3 regions of the Mesorhizobium sp. NPDC059025 genome follow, and region 2 is predicted to be linked to each of the others. Evidence: riboswitches for the same ligand, from Rfam matches in the RefSeq annotation. Region 2 holds a riboswitch; each other region holds the start of a gene.
What was found. Region 2 has a riboswitch for cobalamin ahead of ACFWYE_RS11060 (aromatic ring-hydroxylating dioxygenase subunit alpha). Riboswitches for the same ligand answer to the same signal wherever they lie in the genome.

Region 1: it holds a riboswitch for cobalamin, as region 2 does, so the genes downstream of both, ACFWYE_RS14925 (TonB-dependent receptor domain-containing protein) here and ACFWYE_RS11060 (aromatic ring-hydroxylating dioxygenase subunit alpha) in region 2, are expected to answer to the same signal.
Region 3: it holds a riboswitch for cobalamin, as region 2 does, so the genes downstream of both, ACFWYE_RS00450 (DUF1636 family protein) here and ACFWYE_RS11060 (aromatic ring-hydroxylating dioxygenase subunit alpha) in region 2, are expected to answer to the same signal.

What each region holds. Positions count from the first base shown of each region.
Region 1 is NZ_JBHYIM010000005.1:299,932-305,671, forward strand. It holds gene ACFWYE_RS14920 (ABC transporter substrate-binding protein) at 1-445, opposite strand, end outside; gene ACFWYE_RS14925 (TonB-dependent receptor domain-containing protein) at 461-2,230, opposite strand; cobalamin riboswitch at 2,501-2,708, opposite strand; gene ACFWYE_RS14930 (PilZ domain-containing protein) at 2,782-3,075, opposite strand; gene ACFWYE_RS14935 (response regulator) at 3,599-4,270, shown strand; gene ACFWYE_RS14940 (sensor histidine kinase) at 4,275-5,672, shown strand.
Region 2 is NZ_JBHYIM010000003.1:651,036-656,775, reverse strand. It holds gene metH (methionine synthase) at 1-1,715, shown strand, start outside; cobalamin riboswitch at 1,783-1,989, shown strand; gene ACFWYE_RS11060 (aromatic ring-hydroxylating dioxygenase subunit alpha) at 2,104-3,351, shown strand; gene ACFWYE_RS11055 (2Fe-2S iron-sulfur cluster-binding protein) at 3,371-4,462, shown strand; gene ACFWYE_RS11050 (hypothetical protein) at 4,459-4,737, shown strand; gene ACFWYE_RS11045 (aromatic ring-hydroxylating dioxygenase subunit alpha) at 4,786-5,740, shown strand, end outside.
Region 3 is NZ_JBHYIM010000001.1:100,122-105,861, forward strand. It holds gene cobN (cobaltochelatase subunit CobN) at 1-223, opposite strand, end outside; gene cobW (cobalamin biosynthesis protein CobW) at 227-1,264, opposite strand; gene ACFWYE_RS00450 (DUF1636 family protein) at 1,261-1,692, opposite strand; cobalamin riboswitch at 1,727-1,929, opposite strand; gene ACFWYE_RS00455 (LysR family transcriptional regulator) at 2,013-2,927, opposite strand; gene ACFWYE_RS00460 (NmrA family NAD(P)-binding protein) at 3,035-3,928, shown strand; gene ACFWYE_RS00465 (shikimate kinase) at 3,961-4,467, opposite strand; gene ACFWYE_RS00470 (GNAT family N-acetyltransferase) at 4,492-4,965, opposite strand; gene ACFWYE_RS00475 (alpha/beta fold hydrolase) at 5,152-5,740, shown strand, end outside.

The DNA.
Region 1 (5,740 bases), on a different contig from region 2:
CCATGCGCCGAAGGCTTGCTCGCACGTCGTCGAAGGAGGTTTCCGGCGGGAACTCCTCAACGCGAATGCCGAGTTGCCTGAGCAGGCCGACGGTCGCACGCGTCGTATAGCTCCCGGCAAGGACGAGGTCCGGTTGCATCAGGAAAACCTCTTCCGCCTGCCCGTGATTGATCACGAAGCGTCGTGCTTCCACGGCCAGCGCCGACGTTGCCGGGTCGCCGGCCAGGTAGGAGACAGAGTGAAGCTGCCCGTCATCCGCCACCAGCATTGCCATCTGGTCGGTGCAGACATTCATGGAAACGACACGCTTCGGCACTTCAGCGGCTAGGGCGGCGCAGGCGCCCGCTAGAAACAGGTTACCTGCCATCAGGCTCAAGGGCAGAGTTCGTCCATAGCGGCAGGAAGCCCTGCCGGTAGTCGTCGCGATCTGTACCCTTGCCTGCATCGTCATCTCCGCGGTTCAGAATGTCCGGGTGAGGCTCAGATTGAAAGTGCGGCCGGGGGCGCGGTAGTCCGTCACCGTAGAATAATCGGCGTCGAACAGGTTCTCGACCGCGAATTTCACCTGCGACGAGGCATCCAATGCGTAGAGCGCGGTGAAGTCCACCGTGACATAGTCCGGCAGCTTCGTCGTGTTGGCGGCATTGGCGTAGCGCGCCGCCCCGTAGAGCAGGCGCGTCGTCAGGTCCAACTGCTCGGTCGGGCTATACGTAACCTCGGCCATTGCTTTGAGCCGGTCGCGGTAGGGGATGTATTTGTCGTTGTCCTGGTTCAGCGGTTGACGGACATCGAGGCTCACCTTTCCATTCCATTCGGTGCTGAACCGGTGCGCAAGTGCCGCTTCGAAACCCGTGATACGTGCCTTGGCGACATTGAAGGGCAGGTAGGTCGGCGGGTTGGAGGCGATCGCGTCGGTCAGCCAGGTTTGATAGAACGCAACATCCAGATTGGTGTCGGCGCTCGCCTGCCAGTTCAGCCCGATCTCATAGGATTTGGACTTTTCCGGCTTGAGGTTCGGATTGGAGTAGTTCGGATAATAGAGTTCGTTGAAGCTCGGCGCCCGGAAGCCGGTGGCATAGGATGATCGCAGTCTCAGGTCTGGCAGGATCTCATAGCTCGCGCCGACATTGTATGTGGTGGCGCCGCCGAACTGGCCGTTGTGGTCATAGCGGATGCCGCTGTCTATGGTGAGCGCCTCATAGGACAGCGAGTACTGGCTGAACACCGCAGCGAGCGTTCGCGCCTTCACATCGAAGTTGACGGTCGAATTGACCTGTTCGCGATAGATTTCGGCACCGCCGGTCAGCACATGCGCAACGGCACCGGTGTCGAAATTCTTCGTGGAGTAAGCGAAAAGGCCGTAGCGGCTGGAATTGAAACGGCCGTCGCCTGCGACGCCATCGCGGAAGTTGCGGGAGCGATCGACCGAACTCGACAGCTCGACGGTCGAGGACCAATCTTCGGAGTGTCTGATTTCGGTACCGAGCTTGCCGGCAAAACTTGTCGTATCGACTTCGTTGGCGCCAGGATACGAGTCGTCGTACTGGCCGCGGCTGCGGGCAAGCAGAGCGTCGCCGTAGATCCGGCCCCAGTCGAACTGCTTCGACAGCGAGGCATTGATCGAGCCGAGCAGGAAACCGTCATCGTCCGGTTCATGGCCGTAGGCGGTCGGCAGCGTGAAGTCGTAGCCTCGCGTGCCGGTCAGGCTGCCGCCGAGGGAATAGTCGACGCCGCTTCTGCTCTGGCCGCGTACATTGCCGGACAATATGCCGCCCCACGGATAGCTCACACCAGCTGTTACCGAGCCACAGCTGTTGCGGCCGTCTGCGCAAGGGCCGCCTTGCCTGGTGATGATGTTGACGACGCCACCCATGGCGTCGGAGCCGTATTGCGCCGAATGCGCGCCCTTGGCGACCTCAATGCGCTCGATTGACTCGAGCGGAATATTGCCGAGCGAGGCGGTGCCGGTAGTGGCCGAACTTGCCCTCACGCCGTTGATCAGCACCAGCGTCTGGCTGGCCGACATGCCACGCAGATAGAGGTTGGATGCAGCACCCTGGCCGCCATAAGAGACGATGGAAACGCCGGTGTAGGATTTAAGCAGGGAAGGCAGGTCGGGAGCAGCCGAGTGCTCGATGCTCTCACGGTCGACCACCGTTACCGACGAGGTCGAACGCTCCAGCGTCGTCTCGCGTCGGAGCGGCGTGGTGATGACAATGCGTTCCAGCATCGTGGCATTGCCGGGAATGTTGTTGTTCTGAGCGCCGGCATGGCTTGCGAAAGCCAACAATGCTGTGCTGGCAAGCAAGAATGTCTTCTTCAAATCCGCCCCCAAAAGGATTGACGGCGCGGTCGAGCGCCGTGAGGTTCATTTCGAACCGCAGACGGATTGGCTAGGACAGATTTGCGTTCAGTCGCACTTCCTGGCCGTTCTCGCATGCGGCAACACTTCACGTGTCACCGCCACGGACGACCGCGCCTGATCACCCCTCGTGATCAAGCATGGGTGACTGGAACAGGCAGGTCTCCTGACTTCCGTGTCATCGCCCATTTCCGCCTTCCCGGTCGCGCGAGGCGGCCAGTGGCATCATGGAAGAAGGCTCAACGGTTACAGTTGCGGGGGCAGTCGCGGCTTTGACCGATGGTTCGGCCGCACCGTGTTCCCTTTTCATCCGCCTCGCGGCGGAACCAGCTCCAACCCGAAGCTAGCCGCGGCAATGCCGAGCGTCAACCGGCTAGGATGTGGAGCAGCGGTGAGCGGTCCGAGCGAAGGTTGGAGGGTCAGCCGTAGTGGAACCGCGGTTTCGGGCCAGTACCGGTGAATTGCACGCCGACGCGGTCGTTGCGGCGCCAGCGCACCAGCGATTCATAGGCGACACCGTCAACAGGGACATAGAGGCTGAAACGTTCAGGAATGATGGCATCGGCGGCCACCTTGAGTTCCGCGCCATTCGTATGCTGGTTGCGCACCACGCACGGGATTTCCGAATTGTGGATGCTGGTGATGATGGTAGCCCCTTTGAGCACACGTTGCCGATGCTCGCGATCGTGATGGTTTGCTTCCTGCTCGGACATGACGGTAGGGACTCACGCTGCAGACCTGATATTTTAGGAAAGGCGCGGAGAACATCAATGCCACCGCGAGCTGTGTCGGCGATTTGCCGCAAGGGATGGCTAACCGTCCGTCAAGATCCGGGCTAGCTGCTGTCCACTAAGATGCCGGGACGCGGAACCTCGAATGCCTGGAAGGAAATGAAACCGGGGGATGCATTCGCATCGCTGGCAGCGTGGCGGCTCGTAACATTGCTGCAATGTGACGCCCGGAAACAGGCCGCCTGTGAAACAGTTCGAGGTCGGCAAATGCGTTTGTTCTATGTCGTATGCATCGGTGTATTGCTGTCGGCGTGCCAGAATACACGCGATCGGGAACGATGCCTGTCATATGGGTTCGATGACGACACCCCCGATTTTTCGCGATGCCTGCAAAGGTTCGACATTGAAAGGGATCGCAGGGACTATCGCTCGCGAGATGGCGAACGATATGAGGGCTGACCGCGTCCACTCCTGGAGTGCCGGGTTTCGATGGAAGTGAGCTTTCATGCATATTCTGATCGTTGAAGATGATCGCGAACTCGCCTCTTCCCTCAAAGCCATCATGGAGGGCGCGATCGGCATATCCGACACCTTTGGATCCATTGCCGAGGCCGAAGCCGCGCTTATGGCTCATAAATTTGATCTTGTGGTCATCGACCGCAGGCTTCCAGACGGTGATGGACTCTCGCTGCTTCCGGTGCTGAGACGGCTGCAACCGCGGCCAGCGACCCTGGTCCTGACCGCGCTGGATGATCCGTACGATATCGCCTCGGCCCTGGACAAAGGCGCCGACGAATATGTCGGCAAGCCGTTCGAACCAACGGAACTTGTCGCCCGTGCACGTGCGGTCCTGCGCCGCTACAGCCTGGACGTGCTGGGTTCGACCCAATTCGGCAATCTGGCCTTCGATCTCAACCACCGGATGGCGAGCGTCGGGCAGAAAGTGCTCGACATTCCGCGGCGTGAACTTGCGATACTGGAAACGCTGATGCGTCGCGCCGGCCGTGTCGTGCAGCGGGAAACGCTGGAGTCCTCCGTCTATAACATCGGTGAGGACATCGAATCGAACGCGCTGGATTCACATATATCGCGCCTGCGCAGGCGCTTGCGCGATGCCGACTGCGAGGCCGTCATCAGGAGCGTGCGCGGCATCGGCTACATGCTGGTTCTGGAGTGACAGTTTGAACCGCTCGATCGCCTTTCCTGTCGCTGCGCTCCTGGTCGTCGGCATGGCGATCGTGATGCTGCTCGGCACGGTTCTGACACTTGCGATCATCGTCAGCATCAGCGCGGAAGACCGCCTGCAGATCAACACCAGCGAACTGTCCCGTACGCTGGGTGCCGCCATCGCCTATGATGCCGATGGCCACCTCACGCTCGACAGGCAGAAGCTTGCCACGAACATCATCGAATTTGCCGAAGCCCAGCCGGCCTATTGGTATGTCATCGACGATGGCCGGCAGGTGATTTCACATGGGCAACAACCCGCGGAGGTCAAGCGGGTGTTCGACCAGACCCCGCGCGAAATTCAATATTCGGAGTTCCGCTACCGGCAAGACAATCACGACATGCTGGGCATCAGGTCGGTCAGCCGAGGCGACGGCCCGAAAATTGTTTCCGTTGGCGGGATCGTGCTCTCGAACTGGGAGACCGTTCTGGTCGCCCTTGTCCCGGTGCGATCGCAGGGGCTGCTACCACTGTTTGGTGTCATCCTGGTTGCCACCACATCAATCGCCGTCATCATCGTCCGGGGCACGATCGCAAGGCCGGTACAACGTGTCGTGCGATCCGCCGAGCGGATCGATGGGCTGCCCAATGGCAGACGCATATCGGACGCCGACACACCGAGCGAACTGAAGCCCATGGTAGCAGCATTCAATACGGCCTTGATGCGGATCGACGCCGCCTTTGCTGCTCAGCGCAACTTCCTTGCCAATGCTGCGCACGAATTGCGCACTCCTTTGACCAAGATGCGCCTGAAGCTGGAGCGATTGCCGGATGGCGAATTGCGCGACGGATTGATCCGCGACACCAAACGCCTCGGTTCCATCGTAACCACGCTGCTTCAGCTTGCGCGTCTGTCCGGCCAGTCGTTGACCTTTGCCGACATGGATCTTGCCGCCGTCGCCAGGGCCGTTGTCTCCGATCAGGTGCCGATGGCCCTCAAGCACGGCATCGACATCGAGCTGAGATCGCCGGCACGCCCGGTCTCGCTCTCCGGATCAGAGGCTGCGATCCGGGTTGCACTGGAAAACCTGCTTCTCAATGCAGTCCGGCACGCCGTCGGCACGAAATTGATAGTCGTGGAGGCGCTCTCACCGGCCGAAATCCGCGTCGTCGACTACGGTCCGGGCATTCCGTCAGATGAGCGTCGCGACGTCCTGCAGCCGTTCGTGCGCGGCAGGGATCGTGAAGGCGAAGGCACGGGATTGGGACTTGCCATCGTCGACCAGATCATGAACGCCCATGGCGGTACGGTTGCACTCGGAGAGACGGAAGGGGGAGGGCTGACTGTGCGTCTGTCGTTCAACTCGGCGCACCCGGTCGACGCGGAATCTGCTGCGCAGGCGGGAGCTTAAAACCACCGGACCGAACCAGAGAATCATGCGCGAAGAGATCGCTGCTTGTGTACCTCCTGCAAAGCAGC
Region 2 (5,740 bases):
CCGACACGGACGAGGCACGGCTGAACGCCGAGCGCCCCTTGCATGTCATCGAAGGCCCGTTGATGGCCGGCATGAATGTCGTCGGGGACCTGTTTGGCGCGGGAAAGATGTTCCTGCCGCAGGTGGTGAAGTCGGCCCGCGTGATGAAACAGGCCGTCGCGGGCCTGCTGCCGCACATGGAGGCCGAAAAGCTCGCCAATGCCGCCGCAGGCATCGACAATGGCGAACGCCAGAGCGCCGGCAAGATCCTGATGGCCACCGTGAAAGGCGACGTCCACGACATCGGCAAGAACATCGTCGGCGTGGTCCTCGCCTGCAACAACTACGAGATCATCGATCTCGGCGTCATGGTGCCGGCGGCCAGGATCCTCGAAACCGCGCGCAACGAAAAGGTCGACGTGATCGGTCTCTCCGGCCTGATCACCCCGTCGCTGGACGAGATGGTGCATATGGCCTCGGAAATGGAGCGCGAGGGTTTCGATATCCCTCTCCTGATCGGCGGGGCGACGACGAGCCGCGTCCACACCGCGGTCAAGATCCATCCGCGCTACCAGAAGGGACAGGCCGTCTACGTCACCGACGCCAGCCGCGCGGTCGGCGTCGTCTCCAGCCTGCTCTCCCCCGACATGAAGGCCGGCTATGTCGAGACCATCCAGGCCGAGTATCGCAAGGTGACCGAGGCGCATGAGCGCTCGGAACGGGACAAACAGCGCCTGCCGCTGGCCAAGGCGCGCGCCAATGCCCACAAGGTCGACTGGGCCGGCTACCAGCCGCCGAAACCTTCATTCCTCGGGACCAGGGTGTTCGAAAGCTGGGACCTGGCCGAACTCGCCCGCTACATCGACTGGACGCCGTTCTTCCAGACCTGGGAATTGAAGGGGCGCTATCCCAGGATCCTCGAAGACGAAAAGCAGGGGCCGGCGGCACGGCAACTGTTCGACGACGCGCAGGCGATGCTGAAGAAGATCATCGACGAGAAGTGGTTCGCGCCGAAAGCCGTCCTCGGCTTCTGGCCCGCCAATACCACAGGCGATGATATCAAGCTGTTTGCCGACGAAGCCCGGGACACCGAGCTCGCCACCTTCTTCACGCTGCGCCAGCAACTGACCAAGCGTGACGGCAAGCCGAATGTCGCGCTTTCCGATTTCGTCGCCCCCCGCGAGAGCGGCAGGCCCGACTATATCGGCGGCTTCGTCGTGACGGCCGGCATCGAGGAGGTCGCGATCGCCGAGCGCTTCGAGCGCGCCAATGACGACTACAATTCGATCCTGGTCAAGGCGCTGGCGGATCGCTTTGCCGAAGCCTTCGCGGAGCGCCTGCACGAGAAGGTGCGCAAGGAATATTGGGGCTACGCTGCCGATGAAGACCTCGTGCCAGACGACCTGATCGGCGAGCCCTATCGCGGCATTCGCCCTGCCCCCGGCTATCCAGCCCAGCCCGACCACACCGAGAAGGTGACGCTGTTCAACCTGCTCAAGGCGGAAGAGCGGATTGGCGTGCGCCTGACCGAGAGCATGGCGATGTGGCCCGGCTCGTCGGTATCCGGCCTCTATCTCGCCCAGCCCGAAAGCTACTATTTCGGCGTCGCCAAGGTCGAGCGCGATCAGGTCGAGGATTATGCCGCGCGCAAGGACATGGCCGTCACCGATGTTGAGCGCTGGCTTGGACCGATCCTTAACTATGTGCCCTCGCCGATAGCCGAGGCCGCTGAGTAATTCCGCCCTGTCGTCTTTACACTGCGCCGATGTCGCTTTCGTCATCGCACCGGCACGGCGTCCGTGATCAGATCACCATGTTCAAGGTGCTCTCCGGCGAACCACGCCGGAGGGATAATTGGGAAGCCGGTTTGATGCCGGCGCTGCCCCCGCAACGGTAGCGAAGCTTCTGTCTCGACGACAGACCACTGGGCGAAAGCCTGGGAAGGTGTCGAGACGGTCCCACAAGGACAGCTTCGGAGCCCGGAAACCAGCCGTGGACTTTTTGGAACTCGACTGATCGCGGTGGGCGGTCAAGAGGCAGAAAGCCGTGCGCCGGTCCAAGACCGTCAAGTACGGCCATCTACCCTCCATCACCACCAGTTCAGTCCTTTGACGAGGACAGGACATGGACGCACGTCATGAAATGCTGAAGCTCATTCGCGCGAGGCGCGATGGCTTCTCGCTGGAACAGCCCTTCTACACCGATCCGGATTTCTTCAAGCTCGACATGGAGCTGATCTGGTATCGCGACTGGCTGTTCGTCGGGCATGATTGCGAGATCGCCAAGCCCGGCAGTTTCTTCACCGTCCAGATCGGCGCCTATCCGATCGTCCTGGTGCGCGACCGCGAGAACAGGATCCGTGCCTTCCACAATTCCTGCCGCCATCGCGGCAGCCGCGTCTGCACCGCCGACAAAGGCACCTCCGCGCGCCTGGTCTGCCCTTACCATCAGTGGACCTACGACCTCGACGGCAAGCTGCTGTTTGCCCGGCAGATGGCCGAAGGCTTCGATCGCAACGACTACGGCCTGAAGCCGGTCGCCTGCGAAAGCGCCGGCGGCTACATCTTCGTCTGCCTGGCCGACCAGCCGGCGGAGTTTGCGCCCTTCCGCCAGATGATGGAGCCCTACTTCCTCCCGCATCGCCTGGCCGATGCGAAGATCGCCTTCGAGAGCACCATCGTCGAAAAAGGCAATTGGAAGCTGGTCTGGGAAAACAACCGCGAATGCTACCATTGCGCGGGCAACCATCCGGAGCTCTGCAAGACCTTCCCCGAGGCCCCGACCGTGACCGGTGTCAACGGTGTCGAGGACGCCCCCGAGCTTCTGGAACACTGGGCGCGCTGTGAAGCATCGGGACTGCCGTCGCGTTTCGTTATCGACACGGCCGGCCAGTATCGCACGACGCGCGCGCCGCTGCTGCCGCACGCCGTAAGCTACACCATGACGGGCCAGCGCGCGGTGGAGCGGAACCTGTCCGACAGCGTCGCCACCGACCGCATCGGCACCCTGATGCTCTACCACTACCCGACGACGTGGAATCATATCCTGGGCGATCACGCGGTCACGTTCCGCGTTCTTCCAATCAGCGCCACCGAGACGGCGGTGACCACCAAATGGCTGGTGCACAAGGATGCCGTCGAGGGCGTCGACTACAACCTCCAGAACCTGATCCACGTCTGGACGCTGACCAATGACGAGGACCGCCGCATCGTCGAGGAGAATGCGTTCGGCATCAACTCGCCGGCCTATCAGCCGGGACCCTATTCCGAGCTGCATGAAGGCGGCGTGATCCAGTTCGTCGAATGGTATGCGCGCTTCATGGAGCCTCGGCTGACCGAAGGCGAAAGACCCGCGCTGCGCAGCGTTGCTTGAGGCCACTGCGATGAACGCCATGACGGGTGTCCACCTCTATCGCCATCTCGACGAGATGACGCCATGGAACGACCGCCTCCAGGTGCTGGAAGTGGCCGGCATCGTCGACGAAGCGCCGGAGGTGAAGACCTTCACCTTCCGCTCGGACGCGCAGACCTGGTTCCGCTACAAGCCGGGCCAATTCATCACTCTGGAGCTGCCGACGGCCGATGGTCCGCTGATGCGCACCTATACGCTGGCCTCGTCGCCATCGCGGCCGTTCTCGATCTCCATCACCGTCAAGGCGCAGGCCGGCAGCATCGGCACGCGCTGGATGTTCGACAACCTCAAGCGCGGATCGCGCATCAAGGCACGCGGCCCGGCAGGCGATTTCTCGCATCACAACCACGCCGCCGGGAAATATCTCTTCATTTCGGCGGGCTCCGGCATCACCCCGATGATGTCGATGTTGCGCTGGCTGAACGACTGCGCACCATGGACGGACATCGCCTTCGTCAACTGCGCCAGGCGGCCCGAAGAGATCATCTTCCGCAAGGAGCTGGAACTTCTCGGCGCCAACATGCCCGGCCTGTCGCTCGGTTTCATGATCGAGGAGCGGTCGAGCCGCGAAAGCTGGTTCGGCCATATGGGGCGGATCGACGCCGTCAGGCTGCCGCTTCTGTCGCCCGACTTCCACGAGCGCGAAGTGTTCTGCTGCGGACCGGATCCATTCATGCGTGCCGTGCGCACCATGCTGGAGGCGACCGGCTTCGACATGGCGCACTACCACCAGGAGAGTTTCGGCGCCCCCCCCGTGGAGGTCCCGCCCCCGGCCACCACCGAGGCAGGAGCAGTTGTGCCCGCCGAGGCGACGGTGCCGGTCCGTTTCGCCAGTTCCAATGTCGATGGCCAATGTGTGCCCGGCCAGACGGTGCTGCAGGCGGCACGCGCCAGCGGCGTCCGCATCTCGGCGGCCTGCGAGTTCGGTCTCTGCGGCACCTGCCGCGTCAGGAAGGTCTCAGGCGACGTGGAGATGAACCACAATGGCGGCATCCTCGATGAGGAGATCGCCGAGGGATACATCCTCGCCTGCTGCTCAAAGCCACTCACCGCGTTGGAGATCGAGGCATGACCACCCGCGACGACGCAAGAATTGTCGCGGCGCGACCGCGAAAGGTCGACGGCAGGACGATGGCGGCGATCTCGCCGCTGCCGCCACCGGAAGAAGTCTTCGCCGACTGGCTGATGTCCGTGCCGCCAGGCATCTGCCTCGAGATTGCCGCGCAGCGGCAGATCGAACTGATCGACCGTCGCGGCTCCCTTCATCCCGATGTCGCGGTGCTGCGCAGCCTTCTGGCAACTGTCGCCTGTTCCGACGACTGGCCGAGACCCGTTCCCAATCTTTGAAGATCAGACCCGCGCCAGCCCTCCCAAGCCAACGATGAGTAGCCAGCAATGAGCATCGTGCATCTTCACCAATCAGCCGCCGACGACGCCATAGGCGACCTGATCGCGACGCACCGGCCAGGCCACGGCCTGGCCCGGCCGTTCTACATGGATCCGGCGATCTTCGAGCGCGACATGGAGCGCCTGTTTCGCCGGCACTGGCATTGCCTGGCGCATGCCAGCGTCATCCCCAACCCCGGCGACTTCGAGCTGTTCCGACTCGGCGACGAGCAGATCATCCTGACACGGGTGGCCGATGGCACGATCCACGCCATGCTCAACGTGTGCCGGCATCGCGGCGCCGAGGTCTGCACCAAGCCCAAGGGCAATGCGCGGTTCTTCGTCTGCCCCTACCATGCCTGGACCTACGCCAATGACGGCTCGCTGCGCGCCGCGCGGCTGATGCCGAAGGATTTCGACCGCAACGAGCACGGTCTCAAGAAGCTGCATGTTCGTGTCGCGTCGGGACTCGTCTTCGTCAGCTTCGCCGAGACGCCGCTCGACTTCGATCCGATCGAGCAGGCGCTGCGGACCAGTTGCGGCCAGTATGGCTGGGGCGAAGCGAAGGTGGCGCATCGCGAACTCTATCCGCTGCAGGCCAACTGGAAGCTGGCCGTCGAAAATTACGTCGAGTGTTATCACTGCGGACCGGCACATCCCGAATATTCCCAGACCCATGCGCTGGAGCAGCCGCTCGAGATGATCGAGAAGCTCAACCAGACGATGGAGGCGCGGACTTGCGCGCTGGGCATCGAGGTCGTCAGCGGCGATCGCTGGCAGAACTCGGCAATGGGGCAGGAGGCGATCCACACTTTCCGCTATGCGCTCTACGACGGCGTCTCCACCGGCAGCCAGGACGGCAAGCCGATTGCGCCGCTGATGGGACGGTTCGCCGAATATGACGGTGGCGTCACCTCGATCCATCTCGGCGGCACCACATTCCTCGTCTGCTACCCCGATCACG
Region 3 (5,740 bases), on a different contig from region 2:
CGCTGTCGATCCACAGATCGACGGACATCGGGTGGCGAAGGTCGCGCAATGCCGCCAGCCGCATCGAGGGCAGGGCGGCGACATCCGCCTGCCAGCCGGACGCCAATCCGGCCAGATCGCTGTCGGTGAAAGACAGCGCCACCATCTCCGCCGGCTGCTGGCGCAGGTCTACCGGCTCGGCGATATCGTCGAGCGAGGCGGAGGTGGTGGTCAGGATATGCAAGGTTTATCCCACCAGGATCTTCTCGATGGCCGGGCGGTCGAGACCCTTGAGGCCAATCACCACCAGCCGCGAGCGACGGTCGTCGTCTGCCGTCCAGGCGCGATCATAGTAGTGGTTCACACGCGGTCCAACCGCCTGCAGCAGGAGCCGCATCGGCTTGGCATCGACTTCGACGAACCCCTTCACGCGCAGCACATTCTCCTTGTCCGCGGCTTCCGCGACACGGCGAGCGAGATCATCCGGGTTGGCAACTGCAGGAATCTCGACGACGAAGGTGTCGAAGTCGTCATGCTCATGGTCGCCCATGCCGTCATGGTGGCTCTTGCGGTTTTCGATATCGTCCTCGACGGCAAGACCGAGACCGAGCAACACGGACGGATCGACCTTGCCCTGTGCGGTCGGCACCACCTTGACCGCGCGGCCAACATGCTCGCTGAGAACGGCATTGGCGCGGGCAGCACCGGCCGCATCCAGCAGGTCGTTCTTGGAGAGGATGATCAGGTCGGCGCAGGCGACCTGATCTTCAAACACCTCCTCGACCGGATCGTCGTGGTCGAGTGAATCGTCGGCGGCACGCTGCGCGGCGAGCGCGTCCATGTCCGAGGCGACGCGACCTTCAGCCAGAGCCGGGCCGTCGACCACGGCGACAACGCCGTCGACGGTCACGCGGTTTTTCACAGTCGGCCACTGGAAGGCCTGCACCAGTGGCTTCGGCAGCGCGAGGCCGGACGTCTCGATCAGGATGTGGTCGACTTTCGGCGTGCGCGCCAGGATCTGGTCGAGCGCCGGTACGAAATCGTCGGCGACCGTGCAGCAGATGCAGCCATTGGCGAGTTCGACGATGTTCTCCTCCGGGCAGCTTTCAACGCCGCAGCCCTTGAGGATCTCGCCGTCGACGCCGACGTCACCGAATTCGTTGACGATGAGGGCCAGCCGCTTGCCCTTTGCGTTCTCGAGGATGTTGCGGATCAGCGTCGTTTTGCCGGCGCCGAGGAAGCCGGTGACGACGGTGCAAGGCACGCGGGAAACGGAAGCGGTCATATCTGGTCCTTCAACACAGCGAGGGGAGGGATACGCGCGACGAGGCCGCGCTTGAGGGAATCGGGACGGCCACGCCATGGGATGAGGCCATCCTGCGACGTTGCGAAAAGCTCTGCGCCAGTCACGAGGTCGGAACCTGATTCAACCGTCAGGTCGCCGAAGACGTAGCTCCAGCAATCGTTGCGCAGCAGTGCTGCCGAGAGGCGGCGCTTGCAGTTACCCAGGCATTCGACCGAGCGCACTTGAATGGTCTGGTTGCCCAGGGCGGCAGTCCTCGTGGCTTCGGCCAGCATCGTGCCGGCACGAGGATGGGCATCCGAACCGCTCTCGTCCCGACAGGACGAGCAGACGATGATGGTGACGGGGGCGGTTTCGACATCCGCCGTCACACTCGTCGTCCCGGCCGAGAAACTATCGCTGCGATCCAAATCAGGCTCCTTGCCCGGGACACCCGCCAGGCGTTGGGATTCTTGGTTTGACGGCAGGTCTCCTGGCTTGCGGGTCGCTGCCTCGGTGCCGCCTTCCCGGGAAATCCCAGTGGCTATCGGCCTTGGCTCGTCGCTCACAGTTGCGGGGACAGCCGCGGACTTGAAGCTTTGCCTCGCACCGCATTCCCTCTTCGCTCCTCCCGGTGAAGGGAGGAGACCGTCTTTGCCGGATTTAGGCTTGGGCAGGTGGCGCTGTCAACGCGCCGCAACGGCGGATCGCGTCGCAAGCGTGATGGTGCGGTTGGGCCACCGAGCCGACATCATGCCACGACGCAATCACGTTCCCGACTTTGAATGTGCAGATTGGCTGCCAGGAAGTCGATGAAAAGCCGTGTCTTTGCGAGTGGCAGGCGAGCTGCTGGCCAGACGATGTGGACTGGAATCGCGGGCTGTTCGAAGCCCTCCAGAATCACCTCGACGGTGTTGATGTCGACGAGATCCTGGATTTGCCAGAGTGGCACGCGGCCGATGCCGAGGCCAATGGCAACCGCCGCGTGGCTGGCGGCCGCGTTGTCGAGATGCAGCCGTCCGCCAACTTTCACGCTCAATGGCTTGCCGCCTTCCTGGAATTGCCAGGCGCCGGCATCACGATCGGTGTTGCGGAAGATACATTGATGTTCGGTGAGTTCGCGTGGGTGGCGTGGCCGTCCGTGTTTGCCGAAATAGGATGGCGCGCCGAAGACGACCCGGCGCATGACGCCGAGCCGGCGCGCCTTCAAGTCGGAATCCGCCAGTTCGCCAATGCGGATGGCAAGGTCGAGCCCTTCCTGGGCCAGGTCGACGAAGTGGTTCGACAGGCTGAGTTCTACTTCGAGCTTAGGGTGCATTTCCATGAAACGTGCGACGATGGGGATGAGATAACTAGGCCCCAGCAGTTCCGGTCCGCCAATCCTGAGCAGTCCGGTTGGCTCTGCGCTGCAGTTGCCAGCTTGTATCCTGGCTTCGACAATTTCCAGAAGCGCCGGTTTCACCCGCTGGTAGAAGTCATATCCCGCCTCGGTGGGCTGTGCCTTGTGGGTCGTGCGGTGCACGAGTTCGACGCCCACACTTCCTTCAAGGGCTGCCAGTGAACGGCTGACCGCCTGGAGAGAACGGCCGAGATGACGGGCAGCTGCCGACAGGTTGCCGCGTTCGACGATCGCCAGGAACGCCTCGACATCACCAAACCGATCCATAATGGTTCTCCGATTTTCGAGAGACCATATCACGAATTGACCATCTACCAATCGGCTGTCGAGAGATCGATGTTCCGACAAGTGGTTCCAACATGTCAGGAAAGCCGATGTCTGATCCGAACAGGAAAACCGTACTCGTGGTGGGCGCTTCCGGCCGCAGCGGTGGCTATGTCGCAGCGGAACTTGCCCGGCGCGGTGTCATCGTGCGGGCGCTGGTGCGCAACAAGGTCGCCGCGCGCGCGGCACGCGACAATGGCGCGTTGGAAATCGTGGATGGCGATCTGCGCGATGCCGAAAGTCTCGACGGCGCGCTCAAGGGGGTTCATGGGGTCTATCATGTCGGCCCGCCCTTTGTTGCGGACGAACCGGCACTCGGCATTGCCATGGTTGATGCGGCGAAACGCGCGGGAATTGGCAAGTTCGTGTTTTCGTCCGTCATCCATCCAGCTAACGGACTGGCCAATCATGCCAGCAAACTGCCGGTGGAGGAGGCGCTGCTGCGTTCCAATCTGGACTACACAATCCTGTACCCGGCGACGCTGTTCCAGAACATTGCCCCGGCATGGCAGGCCGTGGTTCGTGATGGTGTCTTCGCGGAACCCTTTTCGAACACGGCGCGGCTGGCGCGTGTCGATTACCGCGACGTCGCTGAAGTGGTGGCCAAGGCGTTGACAGGCGATCAGCTTGCCTATGGCTCTTTCGAGCTTGCAGCCGATGGGATGCACAACCGCATCGAGATCGCCGCCTTGATGGGCGCCTTGCTTGGACGCGCGATCGAACCGGTGGAACTCAGCTTCGAGGCATGGGCGGCAGCCGCCAAACCGCCTTTCGAAGGCGAGGCGCTGGCTCAACTGGCACGCGTATTTGAATCCTATACGGCGTTCGGCTCTGCCGGAAACAGCCTGACTCTGCGCGCCATTCTCGGACGCGAGCCCAGTACGCTGAGGCAATATTTCGAAGAACTCGGGGCTATCAATCCGGACGCTCTCCTGCGGGCCTGATACAGATTGTGCGAGCTCGTGACCTGCTCCACCTAAGGACTAGGGTGTCGCCAGACCAACTGAAGGATCCGGTCGACGGTCTTTTCGACCGGTGCGCTGGAATCAATCTCGTGGTCGGCCGACTCCCGAAGCAGCGGTTCGATCATTGCGATCAATTCGCCAATCCTGCGTCGTTCCTCATCGACATGACCGTATCTGCCCGGCGCTCGCGCGGACACGCGTTGCATAACCGTATCGATCGGCACAGAGAGCAGGATGATCGTGTCGATCAGCGGGAAAAGCTCGTCCATGTTCTCGGCACAGCCGCTGATGAAGAGTGCCTCGTCACGTGGTTGGGAAAGCAGCACGCGAACCTTGTCGAGCTGCCACACCCAATCCTTGCCGTCTCCGGGCGTCAGTGTGTCGCCAGGAGCGGCTTCGATCCAGTGTGACCACTCCGGCGTATCAAGGTCGTAGGCGGCATGGCCACGTGCAGCCAGTTCCCGGATCGTGGCCGATTTGCCGGTTCCGGACATGCCGGTGATCAAGACGCGTGTCATGCGGGTGCTCGAACGGCTGGCGGTTCAGAGATGAAGTGCGAGACGCTTGCGCATATAGACCGTGGTGCCTTCCATGTATGGCTCCCGTTCGGTGATGACGTAACCCAGGCGCTCATAGAGTGCGATGTTGGCTTCGAACGCGGCGTTGGTCAGCAGCCGGGTTTCGTTGTGGCCTGCCTGGCGAGCCATTTCTTCGGCATGATGGAGCAGCACTTTGCCGAGCCCTTTTCCTTGCTGAGCCGGCAAGACACAGACGTTCTCGATCCAGAGATGATCGTTTTCCTGGACGGTCTCTATCAAGCCGGCGATCTCGATGCCCAGGTAGAGCAGCGTGAACTGGTGCTTTTGCAGGGCCTCGTCATAGTCGGCTTTCATCGGACTCGGTTCGCGGCCGATCACCGGGATCCATTTCGAGTAGGCCGCGCGCACGATGTCGCGGACCAAAGCCACGTCTGCCGGAGTTGCAGCTCGAAATTGCGCAGCAGGTTCGTGCGGCATGGGGCAGTCTTTCGGTTGGCCGTTGGGCATTCGAAGATTCGGAGACGTGACGAGAGTGACACTGCCTCGCTGCTGGTCGCCAGCCGCCAGACAGAAATTTTGTCTGGCCATGTCGGAATGCGAAACGCTGCTTCGTCTTATTGTCAGCGTTACCGAAAACGCATGAGACAACCAACGGAGACCCCTATGTTCCGCGCATTGCTAGTTGCCGCTGCCTTTGTTCTCGCCAGTCCCGCCTTTGCCGGGACCGAACCCACCGGCGATCGTGTCGAGGTCAACGGTATGCAGATGTATTACGAAGTATCGGGCGCGGGCGAACCGCTGGTCGTCCTGCACGGCGCCTACATGAACATCCCCTCGATGGGCGAGATCATCCCGATGCTGGCCAAGACCCACAAGGTCTATGCGCTGGAGTTCCAGGGACATGGCCGCACAACCGACATCGACCGGCCGATCACCTATCCCAATCTCGCCGACGATGTCGCCGGTTTCATGGACAAGGTGGGGCTCAAGAAGGCGGATGTCTTCGGCTACTCGATGGGCGCGGCAGCAGGCCTGCAACTCGCCATCCGCCATCCTGAAAAGGTCAACAGGCTGGTTGCCGCATCCGTCGCCTATGATGCCAAGGGCTGGCAGCCCGAATTCACCGCCTTCGTCCCGCAGATGAACGTCGAGATGTTCGTCAACATGCCTTTCGCCGCCGAATACAAGAAGCTTGCCGCCAATCCGGACGGGTTCCCCGCTCTGGTTGCCAAGCTGATCCAGCTCGAAAAGG